Regions from separate parts of the Psychrobacillus sp. NPDC093200 genome, predicted to be linked through region 3. Evidence: riboswitches for the same ligand, from Rfam matches in the RefSeq annotation. Region 3 holds a riboswitch; each other region holds the start of a gene.
What was found. Region 3 has a riboswitch for thiamine pyrophosphate ahead of ACQKNZ_RS00700 (YkoF family thiamine/hydroxymethylpyrimidine-binding protein). Riboswitches for the same ligand answer to the same signal wherever they lie in the genome.
Positions count from the first base shown of each region.

Region 1: it holds a riboswitch for thiamine pyrophosphate, as region 3 does, so the genes downstream of both, tenA (thiaminase II) here and ACQKNZ_RS00700 (YkoF family thiamine/hydroxymethylpyrimidine-binding protein) in region 3, are expected to answer to the same signal.
Region 2: it holds a riboswitch for thiamine pyrophosphate, as region 3 does, so the genes downstream of both, thiT (energy-coupled thiamine transporter ThiT) here and ACQKNZ_RS00700 (YkoF family thiamine/hydroxymethylpyrimidine-binding protein) in region 3, are expected to answer to the same signal.

Region 1 is NZ_JBNNVC010000006.1:81,094-89,142, forward strand. Features, by position in the region: gene thiD (bifunctional hydroxymethylpyrimidine kinase/phosphomethylpyrimidine kinase) at 1-696, opposite strand, end outside; gene thiM (hydroxyethylthiazole kinase) at 693-1,436, opposite strand; gene tenA (thiaminase II) at 1,417-2,106, opposite strand; TPP riboswitch at 2,180-2,277, opposite strand; TPP riboswitch at 2,337-2,434, opposite strand; gene ACQKNZ_RS18250 (S8 family peptidase) at 2,846-5,395, opposite strand; gene ACQKNZ_RS18255 (AAA family ATPase) at 5,408-6,409, opposite strand; gene ACQKNZ_RS18260 (hypothetical protein) at 6,564-7,199, opposite strand; partial or broken gene ACQKNZ_RS18265 (DnaB-like helicase C-terminal domain-containing protein) at 7,920-8,049, opposite strand, start outside.
Region 2 is NZ_JBNNVC010000008.1:52,974-61,022, reverse strand. Features, by position in the region: gene ACQKNZ_RS19445 (AAA family ATPase) at 1-119, shown strand, start outside; gene ACQKNZ_RS19440 (VanZ family protein) at 120-701, shown strand; gene ACQKNZ_RS19435 (Fur-regulated basic protein FbpA) at 759-920, shown strand; gene ACQKNZ_RS19430 (DEAD/DEAH box helicase) at 1,030-2,181, shown strand; gene ACQKNZ_RS19425 (aminopeptidase) at 2,185-3,414, shown strand; gene ACQKNZ_RS19420 (SGNH/GDSL hydrolase family protein) at 3,429-4,325, shown strand; gene ACQKNZ_RS19415 (DUF4870 domain-containing protein) at 4,651-4,989, opposite strand; gene ACQKNZ_RS19410 (M20 family metallopeptidase) at 5,060-6,124, opposite strand; TPP riboswitch at 6,227-6,318, shown strand; gene thiT (energy-coupled thiamine transporter ThiT) at 6,382-6,960, shown strand; gene map (type I methionyl aminopeptidase) at 7,012-7,761, shown strand; gene ACQKNZ_RS19395 (tryptophan-rich sensory protein) at 7,859-8,049, opposite strand, start outside.
Region 3 is NZ_JBNNVC010000001.1:127,602-135,650, forward strand. Features, by position in the region: gene ACQKNZ_RS00680 (bifunctional diguanylate cyclase/phosphodiesterase) at 1-2,040, shown strand, start outside; gene ACQKNZ_RS00685 (energy-coupling factor transporter transmembrane component T family protein) at 2,094-2,798, opposite strand; gene ACQKNZ_RS00690 (ABC transporter ATP-binding protein) at 2,839-4,203, opposite strand; gene ACQKNZ_RS00695 (ECF transporter S component) at 4,196-4,777, opposite strand; gene ACQKNZ_RS00700 (YkoF family thiamine/hydroxymethylpyrimidine-binding protein) at 4,770-5,360, opposite strand; TPP riboswitch at 5,437-5,544, opposite strand; gene ACQKNZ_RS00705 (2-hydroxyacid dehydrogenase) at 5,700-6,659, shown strand; gene ACQKNZ_RS00710 (ABC transporter substrate-binding protein) at 7,185-8,049, shown strand, end outside.

The DNA of each region.
Region 1 (8,049 bases), on a different contig from region 3:
CGCTTCCAAAACGGCTTCTTGCAAAGATTTTCCTTTTGCTATTTCTGCTGTTAATGCTGCTGAAAATGTACAGCCTGTTCCGTGCGTATGTTTAGTTTCAAATCGATTCGTTTCTAAGACAAAAGGAACCTCCCCTTTTATAAACACCGCATCAATCGCTTTGTCACCAGCTAAATGTCCACCTTTCATAACCACACATTGTACCCCAAGGGAGATAATATCTTGAGCAGCTAGAAATAGTTCTTGTTCCGTATGAATGGAGCGACCACTTATGACCTCGGCTTCTGGTATATTTGGTGTGCAAACAGTTGCAATGGGTAGCAGCTTATTTTTAAGAGCTTGTATAGACTCTTGTTGAAGCAAGCTGGCGCCGCCCTTCGCAATCATCACAGGGTCAACGATAAGAGGTAAGCCTCTATTTTTAAGTGTAGCAGCGACACACTCAATAATCTCTGAATTAAATAACATGCCTGTTTTAATCGCTGTCACATTAAAATCTTCAAGGACCGCCTTCAATTGTGCTTCTACAAATTGTACTGTTGTTGGAAAAATGCCATGTACACCTAACGTATTTTGGGCGGTTAAGGCAGTGATAACACTTGTACCAAATACACCAAGCTCTTGAAACGTTTTAATATCTGCCTGAATGCCTGCTCCGCCTCCACTATCTGAACCCGCTATCGTTAATGTAATCATTGGTGTCCCTCCGCTAAATATTCAAGTTGATTTAGAAAATTCATATGGAATGTCCCAATCGTTGAATACGCATTTGAGCTTGCTTGTTTATAATCACGAAGTAGATTCGCAAGATCTTCGAATGCATTTTCACAGCTTGCGAGCTCTGCTGCACAAAGGGCACTTAATAGACAGCCACTTCCTGTCATTTTCGTTACCTTTTCATGACCACCTACGATCCATTCTATTCTGATACCATCTGTAATCACATCTTGCTTACCTGTCACAATCACAAGACAGTTATATTTGTTTGCAACATGCATGGCCGTCTCAGCTACATCAAGTTCACCCACGCCACTATCGACGCCTTTTGCTTGCCAAGTAACACCTGCAATAGCCGCGAGTTCTCCGACATTACACCGAATTAAATTAATTTTAAGTTGTTGTAATAATTCCATCGTTGTTTCTAATCGAAAATTCGTTGCCCCTGCACCGACGGGATCAAAAACTATAGGAATGTTCTTCACATTCGCACTGTTTCCTGCTAGAAGCATTGATTTTATTGTCTGTTCATTTAATGTGCCGATATTTAATAAAAGCGCATTCGATTTTGATGCCATTTCCGCCGCTTCTTTAACCGCATCGGCCATCACAGGTGAAGCTCCTATTGCTAGTAAGCCATTTGCTGTAAAATTGGCCACGACATAGTTGGTGATACAATGCACTAAAGGTTTTTGTAGATTAATTTTTTGTAGGCTCATTCATATACACCCCTTTTGTCCAATTTTGCATCGTCCATGGCATTTCCCAAAACATCCACTCGTAATAACAGCTTTTTTCAAAATGTGCCTTTAAAACCTTTTGTTTCATGGGCTGTTCCTTCGCAAAACGATTTAACATCGACTTTTGCTTATTGATCGATTGAAGCATTTCGTCAGATGCATATAATGCAATCCATTGCGCATACAGCGGTACATTCGGATGAGCATACTTAAGCTGTTGCCCAATTTCTTGATAGAGCCACGGACAAGGTAATATGGCAGCAAATGCTTCTGCTACATCGCCATTATGTACAGCATTGTACATATGACTCACATAATTATAAGCAGCTGGTGCCACCTCAAAATTTTCAATTTCTTCGGCCGTTACATCTAAATCTTGAAAAGTTGTACGGTGAAGCTCAAGCTCTGCTTCATGAATAAATCTCGCACTGTTTAAAAAGTACTGAATGTCCTCGTCATTTGTTGCCTTTGCAGCTGCTAAAGCTAAGACTTTTGTGTAATGCTTTAAATAATACGCATCCTGTAGCATATAAAACTTGAACTTTTCGAGTGGTAAACTACCATCAGCAATACCTTGCACAAACGGATGGTTAAAACTAGCCTCCCAATAAAATTGCGTCTCCTGTCTAACTTTTTCACAAAACTCCATTTTTTTGTCCTCCTTAATTGGTGGACGTAAGTGCAAAAAAGGCGCCTCTAATAGAGACGCCCAAAAAGTGTAGACTACACCCATGATTGCTCCCTACGCCAGTGTTAACTGTCAGGTTCTAAGGGTCAGGTTTTAACCTTCTCAACACAATGTGTCCCCCCGCAATTAAAGTATTTGCAAAAGAAAAGCTCCACGTAAATAATACGCGGAGCTTAAGTAAGTACATATTGATCATCGTGTACTTTGCTCCCTACGTCCGTATTAACAGCCAGGTTCTAAGGGTCAGGTTTTACCTTCTCAACACAAACGTGTCCCCCTGCAAATTCATTTAATTACACTAAGTTTAACTGAAAGCACCACGGCAAACAAGATAATAATCACGACGTGACAGGTATGAGTTTAAAAATGAATCAAAGACCCTAGCAGATGTATTGAATTTATATCATAAGTAGGAGCTTCTTCCAGACTAAATTTAAATAAGCGAAAAATAAAAAAACGAATTCCAAAATCAGAATTCGTTTTTGAAAACTATGCTAACTCCAACCAAGCAACCGCTTCACAATGCAGTGAGTGTTGATGGTGGACTATTTAAATAATAAGAATGTAGTAGAATCACCTTAAATGCCTATTTTAAATATACTATTTATTATTCGTAAAATATAATTCAATAAGAAATCATTAATAAATATGAATCTAAATCTAAATCTAATAGAAATTGTCCTGTAAAGAAATTTAAAGCTTATACTTCAACTTCTACAAGAACATCATCTATTTCAATTTCATTTCTTATCAGGCTATAAATTTGTACATCTCTATTGATAGCTTCAAATCCTACAACTAAATTATATTTTGCAGGTATGTTACCATCCCACCCATTATGACCTCTAACTGCAATACAAAAGCTATCTGTTAACTGATTAGATTTTATAGTAGTCCAATCTTTTTGTAATGTACTATATGAACGAGAAAATTCTTTCGCTTGTCCATGATTACTTTGTTCGCCTATTTCCCACTTAAAATTCCCATCATCTTCTACAGATGAACCTGTTTCAAAAATTCTTTTTTCAAATGCATCAATTTGTTCACCTATTTTGCTACATCGCCAATCTAACCAAGTAGACATATATCTACTTGTTTTTCTACGTGTATTTCTTGGTTTAGCTGAATAAGACAATGTAACATCAATCCTAATATCATATTCTTCACCTATATCTAATATTTCACTAGGAATAGGTATGGTATAAATATGTGCTTCATTCCCGTAAATAATATTATCTTCTTCCGTTAATAATGTAATTCTATATTCATCATTTGTGGTAGCCCTAGTAACGTCTGGAAGACCATAACCAATATGTCTAAGTATAGTTTCATTAGAATTAAAAGTTTCATTTAAAGCTATTGGCCAACTTGCTGAGTGTGCAATTAAGGCTCTATATAATAAACTTGAAGCATTAGGGAATATCTTTTGAATTTCCGCTGCGATATATGCTACTTTAGGAGCCGCAAAAGAAGTTCCTATAGCATCTTTTGAATATGCTGGGCCAGTTGGTGAAGTTCTTATTAATTCTACACATACTTCTGAAGATAAAACTAAATCTACTGAATCTCCTACCTTATTTTTTACCCATGTGCCACCATATTCTACTACATCGGGTTTTATTGAATCCCATATCCCTGCTCCTGAACGCGAAAATGCTGAAGGCTCATTTTTCCCACCTATACTTATTTGATCAAGTGTTTCAAAACTTTCGCTATTAATCGATCCAACCGTCAATGCTTGCATACTTTGAGCTGGATTAGAAATACGTGATTTTTCATCAAATAGATAGGTAGGATAGTTATTTCCTTCATTATAAAAATCCTTAATTGTATGTTCATAGATATTTCCTGTTGCTTGAATAAATAATACATCATTTAAATAAGTTTGAAGATCAATTTCACTCGCCCATGGTGACATATGTTTTATTTCACATGAACTTATTTCTGCAATTGAATGATTATAGATTTTAGTCTTTTTTTCAGCCTTTATAGTAAAATCCTCAACAATAGACCTTATAAATAATGGTGGGAAAATACTAGTCCTAACCGAAAATTCATTATTTTCGTCTAATACACGAGCATTTCTTAAAAAACAAGGTAATTTATATGTACCATTTTTCGGTATTTGATGTGGATAAAGAATAGCTCCAGCTACTCTTGTACCATGACCTCCCCCTGATATTTCATCAGCTACTGTAGTCTTCCCTATAACTAGGCATTTTGAATCCTCTTTTAAAATAGCAGGCTCCAAGTACTTATGTTCTTCTTGAATCCCACTATCTATTACAGTAATAATTGGGGCATCTTCATCAGGAGGAATAATTTCTAAATCCTCGTTTATATCAGCTGCACCTATTTCATAAGATTCTCCTATAGATAAATCTCCTACGTATTCAGCTTGATAAATATAAGAGAAATTATAAACTAAATCTTTTATGCACTTACCTGAGATTCTTACTCTCGCGGAAAAACTATCACATAGTTCAAAAAATTTAGGTTCTCCATCAATAAAAGAACCTATAATTTCTCCACCATAATGCTCTATAAATTCAGTGAATTGTTCTTCGCGTTCATATTTCAAATCATCCCACTTTTGATAAGCCTCAAAATATTTTTTTTGCCAATTTAAATATTTCCTACTTCGTTTATACTCATCTTCATTTACATCATTTTCTTTTTCAGGTGGTTGTTCCAAATTAAAAATATTTCCAGAGCAACTAATACTTACATCAATTTCATATATATCATCATCTAAAATCGCTCCCCAAATACTTAATAAGTTGGCACCACATATTCTTTCTACCCTATCTTTATCATCATGAAATGCATAAATTCGAGCGGGAGTGTTACATCTTTTAGAAACCTCATTAATAAAATCATCTGTCTTTTTTATTAATGTTGCAAATTCTAAATCACCATTTGATACAATAACAAATCCATTACCATGTTCTGAAACTACTTCAAAACCTAAACCCTTTAAAAAACTAATATCACTTGTAGGATCAATTTCTAATAAAATTGGAATTCCAGTTTCTATTTGAGGAAGCTGCTCTCTAACACGTTCTTCTTGCTTTTCTTTCCAAAACCTCGATAATTCTGAAGCCTTAGATTTAATAGATTTGCCATGTTTTATACGATTGTCTTTATTCTCATTAGTTCTCGGGCTTGGATTTCCATTGCCTCTATATTTTGGCTTTCCTACTATTTTTTGCTTTAAAGTAATATGTGAAAAATCATGGTGTATTGACATAACTTCACCTCTTTAATATTTCATAGTGATACCATTAATTACATTCGAAACATGGTCTTTTTTAATAATATTAGAATCTTCTAAAACAGCATTTTTTGCTATTTGTTGAGCTATAGAAACAATATTAGCAGAAGAATGGCCCTCTAACTCTTTAGAAATAATATCAAAATCAATCTCCTTACTTATTTTCATAGCAGATAAGGTTTCTAAAATTAGCCTTTTAATCTCCTTTTTAGATGGCTTAGGTAATTCTATAATGTCATCAAATCTCCTAAATAAAGCTTCGTCTAAAGCGACTTTTAAGTTTGTAGTAGCAATTAATAATCCCGGAGATTCATATTCATCTAATAAAGTTAATAACATATTCACTATCCTAGGAACCTCACCAACATCCTGACCATTTTTTCGAGATTTTGCAATAAAGTCACATTCATCTAATAGTAAAACCACAGCATTATTATTACAGTATTCAAATATAGACCTTAAATTCGAAGCTGATTCTCCAAAATATGAAGATAATAACGTATCGAATCTTACTTTTAATAAAGGAAGCCCTAAATTCCAGGCTAATCTTTCTGCTGCTAATGTTTTACCGCAGCCTGGAGATCCATATAATAAAATTTTTTTCTTTGGAATCAAATTAAATAAAGCTAATCTATGTCTTGCTACATATTCTTTTTCAATACTTTGAAGTTTAGTCTCTATTTCATCATTCAATACCATATGATGTTTTAATTTTTCCCGTGGGATGTAGGTAACTAATTGTGAATTGTCTCTTTTACTTATAGGTAATCCACTCATTTCATTTCCGAAATTTTTATTAACTACATGCTTAGAAAACTGCTTCTCAACTTTTGGTTTTTCAGTCTGTTTAATTTTTTCTAAAGTCTCAGCTAATAATACATGGTTTTTTTTGTATTCATTTGAAATTATAATATCCGCTAATTTTTTTAACGCTGTTACATCTTCAGAATAAATACCTTTAAACAAACGTTTATATAAATCTTTATTCAAAATTCCCCCTCCTTTCTATACAATTTAATGCTGCTTTCTATTATATATATAATAGACGTAAACTACTATTTTAACTAATTGTAGTTAAAGTTCACCCTGATTTATTTTACAAATAAAAAGCGCATTAATACTAAAATAGAAGGGGGATTATAATTTAATAATTAAAGCGAATTTTATGTTCTACAAGTTTTTTCTGAGTAGAAGACATGCAAGGAAGGATTTTTTTCAGCTTCCATTCTTCCATATCATTCAATTGTTGTTTTTCCCGATTTCGAGTAATAATTAATTTAAAATTAGATTTATTATATTCGACTTTAGCTTTGTCTAAACGCCAGATTAGGATAGCAAGTTGATTTGGTGTAAATGCCTTTCTATTTTTAAAATATAGAATAAATGATTCAATATCAAAATTTTCATCTAATGCACTAAGTCTGACTAACGAATTAATCACATGTTTTTCTTTAGCTTCTGTTACTAACTTTCTTCTATCACTATTTACTTTTCTTTTTGCCTCACGATTGCTAAGTACATATCCTTCTTCATTCAATACAGGAATTTCAAATTTAGTAATACATTCTGAACCGATTAACATTGTATTATTGTTATATTTATTCACTATTTCAAATTGGTATCTAATATTTTGATGACCGCAAATTTCACAAACTTCTTCTGCTACTTCTAAATCATACATTTCTCCCTCATAACGCCATTCAGATAATGCTATTCTAATATCAAATTTTTCTTCACTTAATGGAAATATATTATTGCCAACTCTCACAATCCAAGTCATAGAATATCCCTCCAAGAAACTTATTCAAATTATTGTCATTATATACAAATAAGATTTATACATAATTTATTCAACACAACAATATAAATTCCTTTATTTATAAAATATATTTAAGAACACACTTTATGTAGACTTGCATTTTTTCTCATGTATTGTTTTTTTAATCTAAAGAAGAATGTATCCCTTTATTAAGATACATATATTCTACCGCACTTAAATTAAGCTTTATTCACTTTAGTAACCATTAATAGTGACTATTATTAACTATATCAAACCCTTGATATGAAAGCGTTTGTTCGACTTTTAAGGCTATGGATAAATGCATTAGTATCTAACATTTGGAACTATTAGTAGTCACTATTACAAAAAACAATCAAACCTTTCCATTTTCAATACCCAAAAATCAAATTTTAAAGTAATGGTTACTACAATTAGTAACCATTACAAACCCTTGATATCACTGTATTTAGAGGTTTTTTAAAGACTCTAGTTTTTGTAGGAACTAATAATAGTTTCCAATATTAGTTCCTACATTTAAACGGATTTCATTAAGTCGTAAATATTACCGGTCTCTTTTTTAAATATGAGTTTAATAGTACCTGTTGGACCATTCCGGTGTTTTGCGACATCGACTTCAATAATATTTTTATTTTCAGTATTATTTCAGCAATTGCTAAATGTCTTATAATAGATTTGTCCGTTTGAATGAGCTGTAAATAATCAATGACAACTAAATGCTTTACCAGCTTCTTCTGTATTTAACTGTGAGCGGCGGCTATTGATAGAAAGATCTTTAATGGATTGTATACTTGTATCCTCAGAAATTACTAAATCCCAATTAGAAACTTCT
Region 2 (8,049 bases), on a different contig from region 3:
GCTTCGATAACGGAGAAATTGAAGAAGTGGAATATAAGCAAACCGCTCACTATCAAACGACTAAATATTTTCTAGATCACCGAGAGAAATTTTTAAAGGAGTTATTGGAAGGTGATTAGATGCCTGTAATTATGAATTATATAGATGAAATGCTTTATACCATTGCTATTTTTTTACCTGTCCTAATTATCTGGAGGCTTATTCGTTGGAAGAGGCGAGGCTTTCATTTAAGGGAAGGTTTATATGAGTTAGGTGTATTATTTCTCATTGCAGTATTAGTTGGCTTGTTTTCTCAAACAATCATACCAAAGTATGGAGAGGAACAGGCTTATGTAAACAGTATCAATTTGGAATTGTTTCGAGTTTTAGAGGAAACGTGGAACGCTATCATATATTTAGGGTATTGGGAGCCTTTTTATATTAACTTCCTTGGCAATATTGCTCTATTTATACCTATTGGTTTTCTCTTTCCTCTTGTCTTCAAACGTATGGAGATTTTCCCCTTTCCTGTAATTATGGGATTTCTTATCTCGCTATTTATAGAAATCGTTCAAATTCCGCAAAATAGGAGCAGTGACGTGGATGATCTTTGGTTAAATAGCTCTGGAGCGTTAGTAGGTTATTTGATTTATTTATTGGTTAGAAGGAAATTTCCTGTTTTCTGTAAGGTGTTCAAGAAAAATCATGCAACGAGTTTATAAATTTCTCGTCCGGGGTAAATATTATTCGGAGAGAAAAAAGCAAGGAGACAACTAAGAATGATGATACAAAAAGATACACAAACAGAACAAAGAAGAGACAATATAATTGAAGACCTTGTAAACAAAGGTGTTTTTAAAATTGATGGAAAACAATTATATGAATTGAATTTTTACGAATTAATGAAGCAATATATAAATGAAGAGAAACAAACAAATTAGTGCCTAGTATAAGGCACTTTTTTAATTGCATTTATCTATTTATATGGCTAATGGTCGATAATAGAAATGTGGTACACTTGAGTCAAACACAGATGAGGTGGAGAAAAACTTGACAGCTATACAAAATTTAAATGAAACATTACAGAGAAAATGGGCAGAAGCAGAATTTGCCTTTGAGATGCCTATCCAAACACAACTTATTCCGCATATGCTTGACGGTTCAGATATAGTAGCAGAATCACCAACGGGAACAGGGAAAACACTGGCTTATGTGCTTCCTTTACTACAATTGGTAGATCCTTCAAAAAAGCAAACACAGGCATTAATAATGGTACCTTCTCAAGAATTAGGAATGCAAATTGTCGAGGTATTGAGAGAGTGGGCTTCAGGTACTGGTGTCTCAGTTGCTCAGCTAATCGGTGGCGCGAATATTAATCGACAAATTGAAGGCTTGAAGAAAAAGCCGAATATAGTAGTAGGAACACCTGGTAGATTGCAGGAGCTTGTAAAGGTGAAAAAGCTTAAAATGCATGAGATTAAGACGATTGTGTTAGATGAAGGTGATCAGCTACTTAGTAGAGAGCATCGGACTACTGTTAAAGGATTAATAGATGCAACAGTTGAGAGACAGCTTGTCGTGACATCGGCAACAATAACAGAGGAAATTGAGCTAGTAGCAGAACGAATGATGAAGGAACCAATAAGAATTCATGTGTCAGCGGAGGAAGTACCAGCAAAAGGTGAAGTCATTCATAGCTTTGTAAAAACAGAGACTAGAGACAAGACAGAGCTATTAAGAAGGCTTTCGCATTTTAAGGGGATGAGAGGATTAGCATTCGTTAACAGTCTAGATCAATTACTGATGAAGGATTATAAGCTATCTTATCGAGATGCTCCAATTGCATCTCTTCATTCTGAAATGAAAAAAGAAGAGAGAAAAAAAGCATTGGACGACTTTAAAAATGGAAAAGTGAGCATTCTAATCGCTACAGATGTTGCAGCCAGAGGATTAGATATATCGGGACTTACTCATGTTATTCATGTAGATGTACCACATTCAATTGAGCAATACTTACATCGTTCAGGGCGTACTGGACGAGCAGGTAAGGATGGAGAGGTATTAACTCTTTTAACATATAACGACGAAAAAACTTATAAAAAATGGACAAAAGAGCTTCCAAGCAAGCCAGTCCAAAAAATATGGTATCGCGGTGAATTAATAGAGGGATCATCTAAAACAATCGATAAAAAGGGGAAATAATGTATGGATTTTCAAAAAAATCTAGAGGAATATGCTGAGTTAGTTGTTAAGGTAGGTCTAAATATTCAAAAGGGGCAGCCTCTACTCATTAATACAACAACAGATACAATCGATTTTACAAGACTTATTGTTAAAAAAGCCTATGAAGCAGGGGCAAAAAGAGTAGAAGTAAACTATACGGATGAAGTAAATGCTCGATTATTTTACGATATGGCCCCCGATGAAGCATTTCACGAAGTGCCAAAATGGGTTGTTGCTCAAAGAGATGAATTGATTGAAAGTAAAGGTGCTTTATTATGGATTGACGCCGATAATCCCGATCTTTTAGAGGGTGTGTCAATTGATCGTATTTCTAACTATCAAAAGGCTTCTGGTAAGGCATTAGAAAATTATCGTAAAGCAGTGATGAATGATGTGATTACCTGGTCAATCGTAGCAATGCCCTCTAAAAAATGGGCTGCGAAGGTTTTCCCAAAACTCCCAGAGTCAGAACAAATGGATGCATTATGGGAGCTTATATTTAATGTAGTACGCATTGGAAAAGGAACTGCAGTCCAACAATGGCAGGAACATATTAATAATTTAGAGTCGCGTGCTGGATTATTGAACGAAAAGCGCTATAAGAAACTGCATTATACGGCAGATGGAACAGATATTGAAGTAGAGTTACCAAAGGAACATATTTGGCAATCAGGAGCTAGTAAAAATGCTCAGTCCGTGCCATTTATCGCTAATATGCCTACAGAGGAAGTATACACTGCGCCGCTAAAAACAGGTGTGAATGGATATGTAAGTAACACTAAGCCTTTTGTCTATCAAGGAAATGTTATTGATGGCTTCAAATTGACGTTTAAAGATGGAGAAATTGTTCAAGTTCAAGCAGCAACAGGCGAGAAACTCCTACAAGAGCTAATTCAAACAGATGATGGCGCAAAATATTTAGGCGAAATTGCATTAGTTCCGCATGAATCGCCTATCTCCGCATCGAATGTATTGTTTTTTAACACTTTATTTGATGAGAATGCCTCCAATCATTTTGCTATTGGAGAAGCATACCCAACTTGTGTAGAAGGAGCTCGTGGCCTTACTACAGAAGAGTTAGAAAATATGGGTATCAATACTTCTATTGTTCATGAGGACTTCATGATTGGAAGTGGAAATATGGATATAACAGGTGAATTAGCTGATGGAACAAAAGAACCCATCTTCATTAAAGGTGCTTGGGCATTTTAAGGAGCTGATTATTGTTGAAAAGGTTGATAGGCATATTCATCGCCCTTTTTATAATATCTAATACTTACTCAGTTGAAGCTAAGGGGAAAGAGGTGTACATTCCTTTAGGTGATTCTTTAGCAGCTGGCCAAACACCAAATCAGGCAATTGATGCTGGCTATACAGATTTAATCTCTCAGGAATTAAATAGATCAAATCTGCTTGGGTTTTATTCCAAAGCCCTAGCTTTTCCCGGATATACAACTGCTGATGTCTTAAGGACTGTTCAAACAAAGGAAGCACAGGAGCTTTTGGCTAATGCAACACTAGTTACGATATCCGCAGGAGCTAATGATCTTTTAAGACTAGTACAGGTTAATCCTTCAAGTGGAATGGTCTCTTATAAACAGGTCTCTGCTAATTTTGCACTTAATAATGTGAGAAAAAACATGGAGGCAGTTCTGGAAAAAGTCCAAGCAGCAGCTCCGAAAGCTAATATATATGTAATGGGTTACTATTTTGCATATCCTCATGTGCATGATTCACAAAAGGTGGGAATTGGCAAAGAGTTAGATCAGCTGCATGCTATTCTTCAAACAGTTGCAGAGAAAAATGGAGCAACCTATATTTCGGTTGAAGAGTCTTTCAAAGGAAAAGAGAGTACTTTAATACCAAATGTTGCTGATGTACACCCTACCATGGAAGGTTACCGGCAAATGGCAAATTCGTTCTTTACAAAGTACAATTCACGTATGCTCGTATATGAACATGAAATGCCAAAGCCAAATCCTTTAACATTCGAGGAACTTATAGAAAGTCAACGTACAAATGCAAGTGGAAATTCTCAAGCTAAAGCAACAGTGTCCACTGGCTACCTATCGTTGACGAATGTAAATTTAATATCCAAAGTTTTTCAGAGGATTCTTTTATAGAGAATTTTGGTGAAAGTAATAATTCAAAAAAAGCAGGAGAAATCATATGATTTCTCCTGCTTTTTTTTATTGGAGGTGACTAATAAGTCTTGTCCTTCTAAATAATAGTGGTACCTTGGAGAGGCTATGAAGAGCCCATATTAACTTTAATAAGTTTCTAACTTAGTTCAATTAGCGTTTTACAGTTTTTTTGGATTTCATTGCTTTACGAACAATAGGGTACACAACAGGTGCCCATTTAATAGCTGCTTTTACTAGTTTTCCTACTTTCATAATCAATCGCTCCTTGTTGTTCTATAATATCTTATTCCCATTTGAGGAGCTATTAAACATGCCGTAACACTTTGACTCCTTGTACGATGTTCCATATAAGTAAAACTAGATTGATCACTGTATATAAACCCATAAAAATAAGAGCAGTAGTCATACTAGTCCACATGGAAGCAGAATCTCCAGTAAAGCCTAAAGGTAAAAAGTTTGCGAATATAGCCAGCATTAAGAACACAAAGAAAATAGTAGGGATGATATGAGAAATTAATGAACGCTTAGCGTGGTACTTTACCTCTTTTTCCGATGTAAGGAAGTAAACGATAATCGGGAGAATGAAAGGGGCAAACAAAATAGAAAAATATGTTGATGCACTCAAAATTTTATTGGTATCCATTCATAGTCTCCTCATTATTATTACTTATCGCTCTCCCTACGGAAAGCATCCATCTATAGCTTATATCTAGTTATTCTAATACAAATCTAACGAGAATGTCCTTATATTCCTCTACTGAAGATATAGAAACGTATTCCTGATCACCGTGCCAGTCAGAACCGCTTGGTCCAAATTCGATAGCTACTGCACCCTTAGCTGCATAATAACGCGTGTCGGCCGCACCATGCTGTCCAAATAGAACAGTAGGTGTCTGTCTAATCGAATTACAAACTGCTAAAAGCTTTTGTATATACTTGTCATCTTCTTTATTGGTGATTGCTGGGGTGTGTCCTTGGAAGTGTATTTCACTACCAGGATATTTTTCTAAAAGATCTCTTAGTTCCTTTGTGATTTTCTCAGCGTCTTGTCCAGGAACAAATCTTAAGGAGTAACTAATAACACATTTATCAGGTACCATATTATAGCGATCTCCTGCTTCTATTTTTGCCAAGTTTAAGGAAGGATAATCATAATATTCATTGCTTGCCTCCATAAAAGAGCAATTTCTTAGTTCCTTATCGAATAATATTGCTTTTTCAATCGCATTATCTCCTTCCCAAGGACGGCTTCCGTGCGCGGCTTTCCCTTTTAAATGGATATCCCATTGTAAAATTCCTTTAGCCTGAAGACCGATATTAACATGAGTTGGTTCACCACAAATAACGAAGTCTCCACAATGACCTTGTTCAACTAAGTGTTTGGAGGTTTTTCCTCCTGTTTCTTCATCAGTAACTATATGTAGCTGGACTTTTTTAGTAAGCTTATGTTCATCTTGTGACAGTATATAAAAAGCCTGCATCATTGCAGCAACGCCTGCCTTCATATCTGCAGAACCACGCCCATATAGTCTATCATCAATAATTTTTGGTTCAAATTGCTCGGGATTTCCTGGAACGACATCAATATGGCCATTCCATACGATAGTTTCCTCACCGGCTCCTATTTCAGCTACAAGCATTAGCTTAGTGTTTAATTCATAGGTTTTTGTTGATATGTTTCTCTTTTCTAGCCAGTCCTTACAGTAGAGCAGTGCCTCGTTAGCTCCGTTCAAATCATTACTCTTTATTTTGATTAAATCCATAAGTAAATTTATCAACCAAAACACTCCTAATAATAGATTTATTATTACTATTATAATACCTTTAGGGGTTGCAATATAAACATGTATCGGCTACAATGAACTCAAATCAAATAAATTCTAAACCACAAGGGGCGTCGCTATAGCGGCTGAGATAGTACCCTTAGAACCTGTAAGTTCATGCTTGCGTAGGGATGTGGATGGATACTGACAATCGCGCGATGTCTGGCTCTGTCCCGACGGCGTTTTTTTTGTGGTCAAAAAAGGGGATTACAATGAGAAATCAGCGTGTCGTATTGTTAGTAGAAATAGCTATATTCGCAGCATTAGGTTATATATTGGATTTAATAGGATTTGGGATGCCACAGGGTGGAAGTGTTACCTTTGTGCTTGTACCCATTATTTTAATAGCATTTCGCCGTGGTATAGTGGCAGGTGTTGTGACAGGATTTTTGATTGGACTATTACAGGTAGTTACGGGGCGCTTTTACCCGGCGCCATTATCCTTTGAAATAGTAGTTATTCAAGTAGGAATCGATTACTTTATTGCTTTTATGGTGGCGGGATTGGCAGGTCTATTAAGACCAGCATATATGAAAGCATTTGAAAATCAAAACAAGAAAAAAATGGCGATAGCAATTGTAATAGGTGCCTTAATTGCCTCATTTTTGCGCTACTTGGCACACGTTTTATCAGGGATACTATTTTTTGGTGAATTTGCTGAGGGAGAAAACGTAATTCTTTATTCCTTAATTTATAATTCTACTTATATGATTCCTGTGTTCTTGTTTGCCGCTTTTATTTGTGCGATTCTATTCGTAAAAGCCCCACGCCTATTAATGCCGAATTCATAAGATATATGATATGATAATCATACATCTAAGTGAAGAAGGGATCTTGTAAAGATGATAGCAAAAACAAATGAAGAGTTAGAAATGTTAAAAAAAATAGGCCAAATTGTTGCTGAAGTACGAGAAGCGATGAAGGCTGCAACTAAACCGGGTGTAACTACCAAGGAGCTAGATGAAATAGGCGGCGAGTTATTTAAAGAAAAAGGCGCTATTTCTGGACCTATGGGAGAGTATGATTTCCCGGGGTATACTTGTATAAGTGTGAATGAAGAAGTGGCTCATGGAATTCCAGGCTCCCGTGTGATTAAAGAGGGTGACCTTGTAAATATCGATGTATCCGGTTCATACGAAGGGTTTTTCGCAGATACTGGAATATCATTTGTAGTAGGCGAAGGGTACGAAGACAAGGAAAAACTTTGTCAAGTAGCGGAAAGTGCATTTAATCGTGCTATGCTGAAGGTAAAAGCAGGTTCTCGTCTAAACCAGATTGGTAAAGCGGTGGAAAGAGAAGCGAAGGATAATGGATTACATGTCATCATGAACCTAACAGGTCATGGTATCGGAAAGTCCCTGCATGAAGCACCCCAGCATGTCTTAAATTATTATGATGCTTGGGATCCAACAATTTTAAAAGAAGGTATGGTTCTAGCAGTAGAGCCCTTCATCTCAGCAAAAGCTGAACATATCGTAGAGTCAGGGGATGGATGGACGTTTGTAACTCCTGATAAATCTCTTGTTGCACAAATTGAACATACAATTATAGTTACAAAAGACGAACCGATTATTTTAACTAAATTAATTTAAATGAGTGAATTTCATTAAATAGCGCTTTTCTATTAAATACAAAATTTGTCCCTCTGTTAATTTAGCGGCAGTAGGCAATATAAAAAACACCAACGACTTAATTTTTCGTTGGTGTTTTCTTTATAAATAGAATTCCCGCTACTAAGACAGCGCTTAAAAACAGGGAAGCTGTTGAAATTAATAATTCATTTATATTATGACGGACTGCTATACCGATAAAAGCCCATATAAAAACTAATACAATAGCACGATCATCATAATGATACCTAAAATGTAGAGCGATAGCTG
Region 3 (8,049 bases):
ATATATTCTATAGAGTTACAACCGGAGTATTCATTGGTCGGTGTGATAATTTCAATTATAGTTGCCTGTATTGCTTCATTTACAGCGCTATCGCTAAATGAAAGAGTCCAAAAAAATAGTTTTTTTCACTATTTATTTTGGTTAATATTAGCATCTATTTCACTTGGTTTGGGAATTTGGGCTATGCATTTTGTAGGTATGACCGCTATTACGTTGCCAATCAGTATGCATTACAATTGGATATTGACTTTTGTGTCACTAATTCCAGGTGTTTTAGCATCTTTTATTTTTTTCTATTGGGTAAATAAACCAATTCAATCTTGGTGGAAATATATAATTGCAAGTATTTTAATGGGGTTAGGGATAGCAGGAGTTCACTATATTGGAATCCGTTCCATGGAGATGGATGTGCAATACGTTTACGATAGACCTACTATATTTATCGCTTTGTGTATCTCTATCATGTTTACGCAGACTGCTTTATTTTCCATTAAATATTCATCTAAAAAGACAAAAAACTTTATTACTAAAACTTTTTCATCCATTTTAATGGGCTGTGCAATTGCTACAACTCATTATGTAGGAATATTAGCAATAAGTGTTTACGCCCCGAGAGATTATTTAGTCGCAACTGCAGAAAATCACTCGATGCATAATACTTTTCTAGGTGTAACTGTAACCTTTTTCCTTGGAATGCTAATAGGGGTATTACTTTTATCTAGTATGATGGATAGGTACGTAAAATATAGAGCCAATTATTTTGATAATCTCACAATGCTACCTAATCGTAGAAGCTTTGAATCATACATTGAAAAGTCTGTTATTGGTCAAACACTAGCAGTCTGGCATTTACATGACTTTGGAAAAATAAATCAAGAGTTTAGCTTCATGTTTGGTGACGAGGTCATTCAACATTTAACTAAAATCTTCACGGATTACAAGCCGCCATCAGCTCGTTTATTTAAATTTGAAAGCAATCGTTTCGCTTATATTATGAGAACTACTGATGACACAAATATCCATGAAATGCTAATAGCAATGGAAAAAATAGCGGAGATTTTAAAGAGACCCATTACAATTAAAAACAAAAAAATAGTACTTCCAGGGGTTTGTGCTATTTCCGCGGTAAAGGATTATCGAGACCTTCATTCAATCTATTCGAATGCCCTAGCTGTGTTTAATGACTCTTCCATTGAACATAAACATGAAGTAATTATGTTTGATCCGGTCATACATACGCATACGTTTGAAAAAGAATTAGTCGATGGAATTGAAAAAGCAATGATTAACAAAGAGTTATATCTCGTGTATCAACCAAAAATAAATCTACGAAATGTGGAAGTAGCAGGAGTAGAGGTTCTTCTAAGATGGAATAATTCAAAATATGGTTTTTTGTCTCCGGCTGTCTTTGTCCCTATGCTAGAGGAAAATTCGAAGATGGAAATGGTTACGGACTGGATTGTAGAACAGGCTTGTAAACAAATGTACCAATGGAAGAAAGAAAATATTTCACTAGGAAAAGTAGCGATTAATATACCTGGACATTATGTTACCTCTTCAGCTCTACTAAAACGTTTGATAAGTATTACAAGTAGTTATGAAATCTGTCCAAATGAAATAGAGTTAGAAATTACGGAAACTAGCTTTGTAAGTAATATTGAAGAAGCAATGCGGGCGGTAGGAGTATTTAGGGAGAAAGGTTTCTCTGTTGCCCTGGATGACTTTGGAACAGGGGTATCCTCACTTTCTTATTTAAAGCAAATACCAATCTCTACCTTAAAGATTGACAAAACATTTATTGAGGAAGTTCCAAATTCTCATAAAGATTCTTTAATAGTACAGGCTATTATTGCACTAGGGACGTCACTCGGACTAGAAATAGTCTTTGAAGGAGTGGAAACAAAAGAACAGGTAGGATTTTTAAGGGCATCCTGCGAAAATCCTATTTTACAAGGTTATTATTTTGCTAAACCTATGCGAGCAGAAGAACTATTTCATTGGCAAGAGAATATAAAACAAAAGTTTGCTGATAAAATATGATTGTATTTAAAGGAAGAGAGTGTCACCCAAGTCTGGTGTCACTCTCTTTGTTTTTACGCTAACCAAAAATTACTGAAACAACTGATTAATAATAAACCAATAAACAAGAATGCTAACATGAAATCATTCTTTTCAATAGTAACCTTATGATAAAAAAACCTTCTTGGTTCTCCTGTGAAACCCCTTGCTTCCATAGCAAATGCAACTTTCTCCGCTTTACGAACAGCTCCAGCGAGCATGGGGATTAGTACGCGCCGTAAACCTATTATTCTCTTGAAAATATTTGATTGGTCATCCAATCCCCTAAGTTTCTGTACCTGTTGAACTAGTATAAATTCATCCTTTAAGAGGGGTAGAAATTGATAACCAACCATAATTCCGTAAGCAATTTTTGGAGATAGTTTTAACTGCTGCATTAGGCTACGTATAAATATAATTGGATCGGTAGTTAAAGCAAATAACAAGCTTAGGCTAGAAAAAGCTAAAACGCGAAAGCTTAGGGACAAGGCGTGATTCAGTTGACTCATAGTTATTTCAACAGAACCGATAGACCAAAGAACAGGACCAGTCCTACTGTCTGCAAATAAAAGAGTAGTCCAAAGATAGCCAAATGCTGCTATAAAAAATGGTAGCATCAGTAAGCCCCATTTTCTCCAGGATATATGGCTTAAAAACATTTGCACCACAATAATACTTAACCAAAAAACAAGTGGAGTCCATGGATTGAAAAAAAACGCAAGTGTCAGCATGCAAATCATTACTATCACAAACTTAACAGACGGATTCATCCTATGTAGGCTAGTGTGCATAGAGAGCACCTCGTCTAGGTGAGAGTAATTGATGTTCTAGCAGTAAATCTTCTTTACCCCAAAAGCTGTCAGAGTGATATTTTCCTGTAATTGCTCCGTCTTTCATTAGTAAAATGGTGTCTGCAACCTTATAAGCAAACTCCATATCATGTGTAACAATTAGGAAGGTAGTACCTGCCTTAGAACGATTATCAATTACTTTAAACAGTTCGGCTAAAGTAGCGGAGTCCTGGCCAGAAGTAGGCTCATCCATCAGTATCACTTCACGATTCTGACAAAGCATAATGGCTATAGCTAGGCGCCTTTTTTGCCCATGACTGATTGAAAAAGGATGTGCATCTGAAACAGTAGATAAATTCAGTCGCTCCAACATTTTCTCCGTATTTTGAACACCACCGAAAGAAACCTCTTCCTTCACTTGCCCTGTAATAAACAAAAATTCTGGTGATTGAGGTACATAGCCTAACATGCTAGGCTTTACTTTGCCATTAGAGGGTAAAATACCTGAAAGAGCCTTCAATAATGTAGATTTCCCACTGCCATTTGGTCCAGCTAGCACTGCGATTTCTCCTTTATTTAAAGAGAATGAAGTTGGCTGTAAAAAATGCTTTGTACTAATATTTTCCACATGCAGAGACTTTTCTGCTTGAACCATGCTCTTCCTTTTGGTATAGCTTTCATACGGAATTCTATCTTCCTTTAACTTAATTGTTCGATGAAAGAAGTTGTCCCATAGGTCGAGTCTATGCTCAATCGCTAAGATGGTTATACTCGATTTTTGCTGAAGTAAGTCCAACCATTCAATATATTGTTTTGCGGTATACGGGTCCAGATGGGTGATAGGCTCATCTAACAATAATATTTCTGGCTCCATAATCATTGCACAAGCAGTGGCAACCCTTTGCTTCATACCTCCAGAAAGCGATTGAATGATGGAATGTCGATAATCCGTTAACCTAGTTAACTCCAATACTTCAGAAATCTTCGTCTCCATTTCTTCCCGTGCGACGAGTAAATTCTCTAAAGTAAAAGCAAGCTCTTCCTCTACAGTTGGCATACAAAATTGTGCATCTGGATCTTGAAATACTGTTGCGATACGATGATTGACTTCGCCAGGTCGATAGGAATCATTTTCTTTACCAAAAAGTTCTATTCTACCGGACACTATGCCATCGCAATTTTCTGGATAGAGACGATTGCACAAATAAAGTAAAGTGCTCTTTCCACAGCCGCTTGGTCCGGTTATGACGACACGCTCTCCTTTTTCGATAGACATAGAAAAGTTTGATAGAACAGCAGTATCCTTGTCTGGATAAGAAAAGGTGACATCTTCAAAACGGATAACTTTAGGCACGAATATCACCTTTTTTTGAACGCGAAATAGCATATCCTCTTAACGAACCAGTGGCAAGCAAGCCGTCAGCTACAGCTTTTCCACCTAAACCAGCAATGAGAGTTCCGCTAAAAATACGAACAACTAGCATGAAAACTACATATCCAGTGGTATAAACGGCAAATCCTCCTAAGAAATAGCCATACACAAAGCTAAAAACTGCGGATCCTGCTCCCGCAAGCATTAAAACCCAAAGGTCAAACCGTTTGTAACGTGTAGCGGCGAATACAGCCTCGGCACCTAGACCTTGTATGACACCAGAAAGGATAAGACGTGGCCCGACGGCATTACCTAAAAGTACCTCTATTGCTGCTGCGATAGTTTCCGAGATAACCGCCGCCCCGGGTTTCCGAATGATGTACATACAGATAATTGAAACGATAAACCAAACACCAAAAATCCACTCATATGCGATTGGTCCGACGAAGCCAGACCAAATGTTTCCTACATGAAGGAAGAGTAAATAAACAATCCCAAACACCACTGCAAAGACCGACATTAAAACAATTTCTTTTAGCTTCCATGATTTAAGCATGGAGGTCATCTCCGTGAGAAGGGCTATTAATGCTCATCGATAAAGTCATCACTAGATGCTTGTGCTCTTCTGATCTAGCTCTGCTGAAGGCTGCCTCATAATAAGCAAACACGTCATGGATATCCCCATGAATCCCGCTAGCATAATGCATAGATTCATTGAATACACCCTTCACTTTAGCGTGCTCAATCTCTCTGTAGATCACATCCATATAGTTAGGATTGTTCATAGGGTATAAAGCAAATTGAGAAGAAACATATTGGTTTGTTTCATCCTTATTTGTCACTTCATCAACCTTGTCTAAATAAACGTCAGCAGTGGTGTCGCCAGGACAACCCGCTGAAAATGTTCCAGAAAGAGCTACATGTACCCCTGTTTTGGCAGCATTCAGAGTAATAGATTTTGCCACATTAAATACATGAACTTGTTTTCCTCTGATAACGGTTGAGACATCATCCGTATGCATCCACACATTGGATACATCTGTATTCTGTAGTGCACCTTTAATAATACTTACAAATTCATTGCTCATCGGATGTAGGGAAAAACGAAACCCTACAATTGGACTTAAACCACATTCCATCCTAAAAACCTCCCTCAATTTTTTCATAAAAAAAAGCTACATCCGTGAAGATGCAGCCACTAACCCTTATGAAAAAAGGAAAGTCACCGCACTTCCTCACGCAGGTATTATCCTGATCGAGTAATAAGGGATCGGAGCTAAAAAGCTCTCATCACAGCCAAAGTGGGCACCCCTAGTGCAGAAACGGTATGTAGTTTTACAGTTGTGTATAAATTTACACAATTTGTTTTCTTTATGTGCCCACAGTATAGCGTATAAAAATATAATTGTAAATATGGTTGAATTCTTTTCTCTAATCGTCCATGCTTAAATTATCAGAAAACATAAGGGGGAAACTAAATGGACAAAATTTTTATTACTCGAAAATTACCGGAGGAAATTGTACAGCCATTAAGAGAAAAATTTGAGGTGAATATGTGGCACAGCGAGGAAACTCCAATGGATTATGAAGATATAAAAAAGGAGGCAAAGGACGTCCATGCCCTGTGGACGGTTCTCTCGGATAAAGTGGACCGGGAACTTATAGAAAATTTACCGAATTTAAAAATTATCAGTAATCTAGCGGTTGGCTTCAATAATATTGATGTGGAAGCAGCGAAAGAAAAAGGGGTGATGGTAACAAATACTCCTGGTGTATTAACTGAGACAACTGCAGACCTAACCTTTGCGTTGTTATTGGCTACTGCTCGTCGTATTACCGAAGCAGAACAGGATATTCGTGCAGGTAAATGGAAATCATGGACACCGATGCAGCTGACGGGAATGGACGTTTTTGGAGCTACGTTAGGAATCATAGGCATGGGAAGAATCGGTGAAGCGGTAGCAAGACGTGCGAAGGGTTTTAATATGAAAGTCTTATATCATAATAGAACAAGAAAATTAGAGGCAGAGCAACAAAATAACTTTACATATGTGGAGCTAGAAACATTATTGCAAGAATCTGATTTTGTTGTAATATTGACACCTCTAACTCCAGAAACTAAAAGGATGATTGGAAAAAAAGAGTTAGGATTGATGAAGGAAACCTCTGCTCTTATTAATGTTGCACGTGGCGGAATCGTAGATGAGCAATCCCTTTATGATGCCCTCCTAAATAAAAGAATATGGGCCGCTGGACTAGATGTTTTTGAGACGGAGCCTGTTCCTTTAGATCATCCACTCTTAACCTTGCCTAATGTTACAGTCCTCCCCCATATCGGCAGTGCAAGTATTCATACGAGACTTGCTATGATGCAAATAAATGCTAAAGCAATTGAAAATGTTTTAGAGGGACAAGAACCTGATAATCGAGTTGTTTAAAGGAAAAAAATTATAATCTAGGCTGCCATGAATCCAGTATTCATGGCATTTTTTATGAGGTAAGAAGGTGTAAGTATGCGACGGGGATGGCTTATCGCTCACCCAACAGAAAGTGTCCACCTGAAATCAAGCTTACTATCCTATGTCCTAATCTAGTAGAAAGCAAGTGAGCATGCACTTTTCAATTAAAACTATACAAAAGCACTATCTATCAAATATTTGATAAAAATTACTGTTTTTAAACGAGAATATTGTACAATATTTACCTATTTATCTAATCGTATTGGTCTACTAAATTAATGCTAAATATTCAGATTAAAATAAAAAATTAACAACTATCTCTTTAAGTAATTTGCAATATACAAATTTGTTTAGTAGTATTAGTAGTTATAAATTAGGCGTCCTTTAATTTCAGTATTAGGAAGTTTAATTGTTTTGAAATTTTAGCAGTTATTTTATAGGTATTGAAGGAGGAACGATCGAACGTCTAATTTAAAAATTGAATGAAAAGAGGTAGTCAGACTAATGAAAAAAATTATGTTATTTTTTTCACTTTGCATGCTTTTAGTACTTACAGCTTGTGGCAACGAGACAAGCAAAGACAGTATTGAGGTGATTAAGTTTGCTGATGCAGGATGGGATAGTATACGCCTACACAACAGCATTGCTCAAACTATCATCGAAGAAGGTTATGGTTATGAAACCGAGGTAACAAGTGGAACAACAGCAGCTACGATGCAATCACTTGAAAAGGGCGACATAAATGTCTATATGGAAGTATGGACCGATAACATTAAAGATGTCTACGAAAAAGCAATTGAAAGTGGAAATATCATGAAGGTAGCTACTAATTTCGCTGATAACGCGCAAGGATTATATGTTCCAACTTACGTGATAGAGGGAGATGCAGAACGAGGAATTGAACCAATCGCTCCAGATTTAAAGACGGTTCAAGACTTAGAGAAGTATCCAGAAATTTTCCAAGATCCCGAAGATAGCAGTAAAGGCCGAGTGGTCGGAGCTCCATCTAGTTGGGTAGTAAGTGAGTATTTGGGGACGAAACTTGAAACATATGGCCTTGACGAACAATATAACTATCTAGCACCCGGCTCTGATTCTGCAATTGTTGCAGATTTAGCAGGAGCATATAAAAAAGGGGAGCCTTGGGTAGGATATTATTGGTCACCAACGTGGGTAACAGCTAGCTACGATTTAACTCTATTAGAAGACGCACCTTACGACGAAGCCAAATGGAATGAATCAAAAGGAACTGAGTTTCCACCAAATGATGTAGTTATTGCAGTTCATAAGGATTTACCAACACAAGCTAAGGACGTAGTAGACTTTTTAAGTAAATATGAAACTAGTAACGATTTAACGGAAAGTGCAT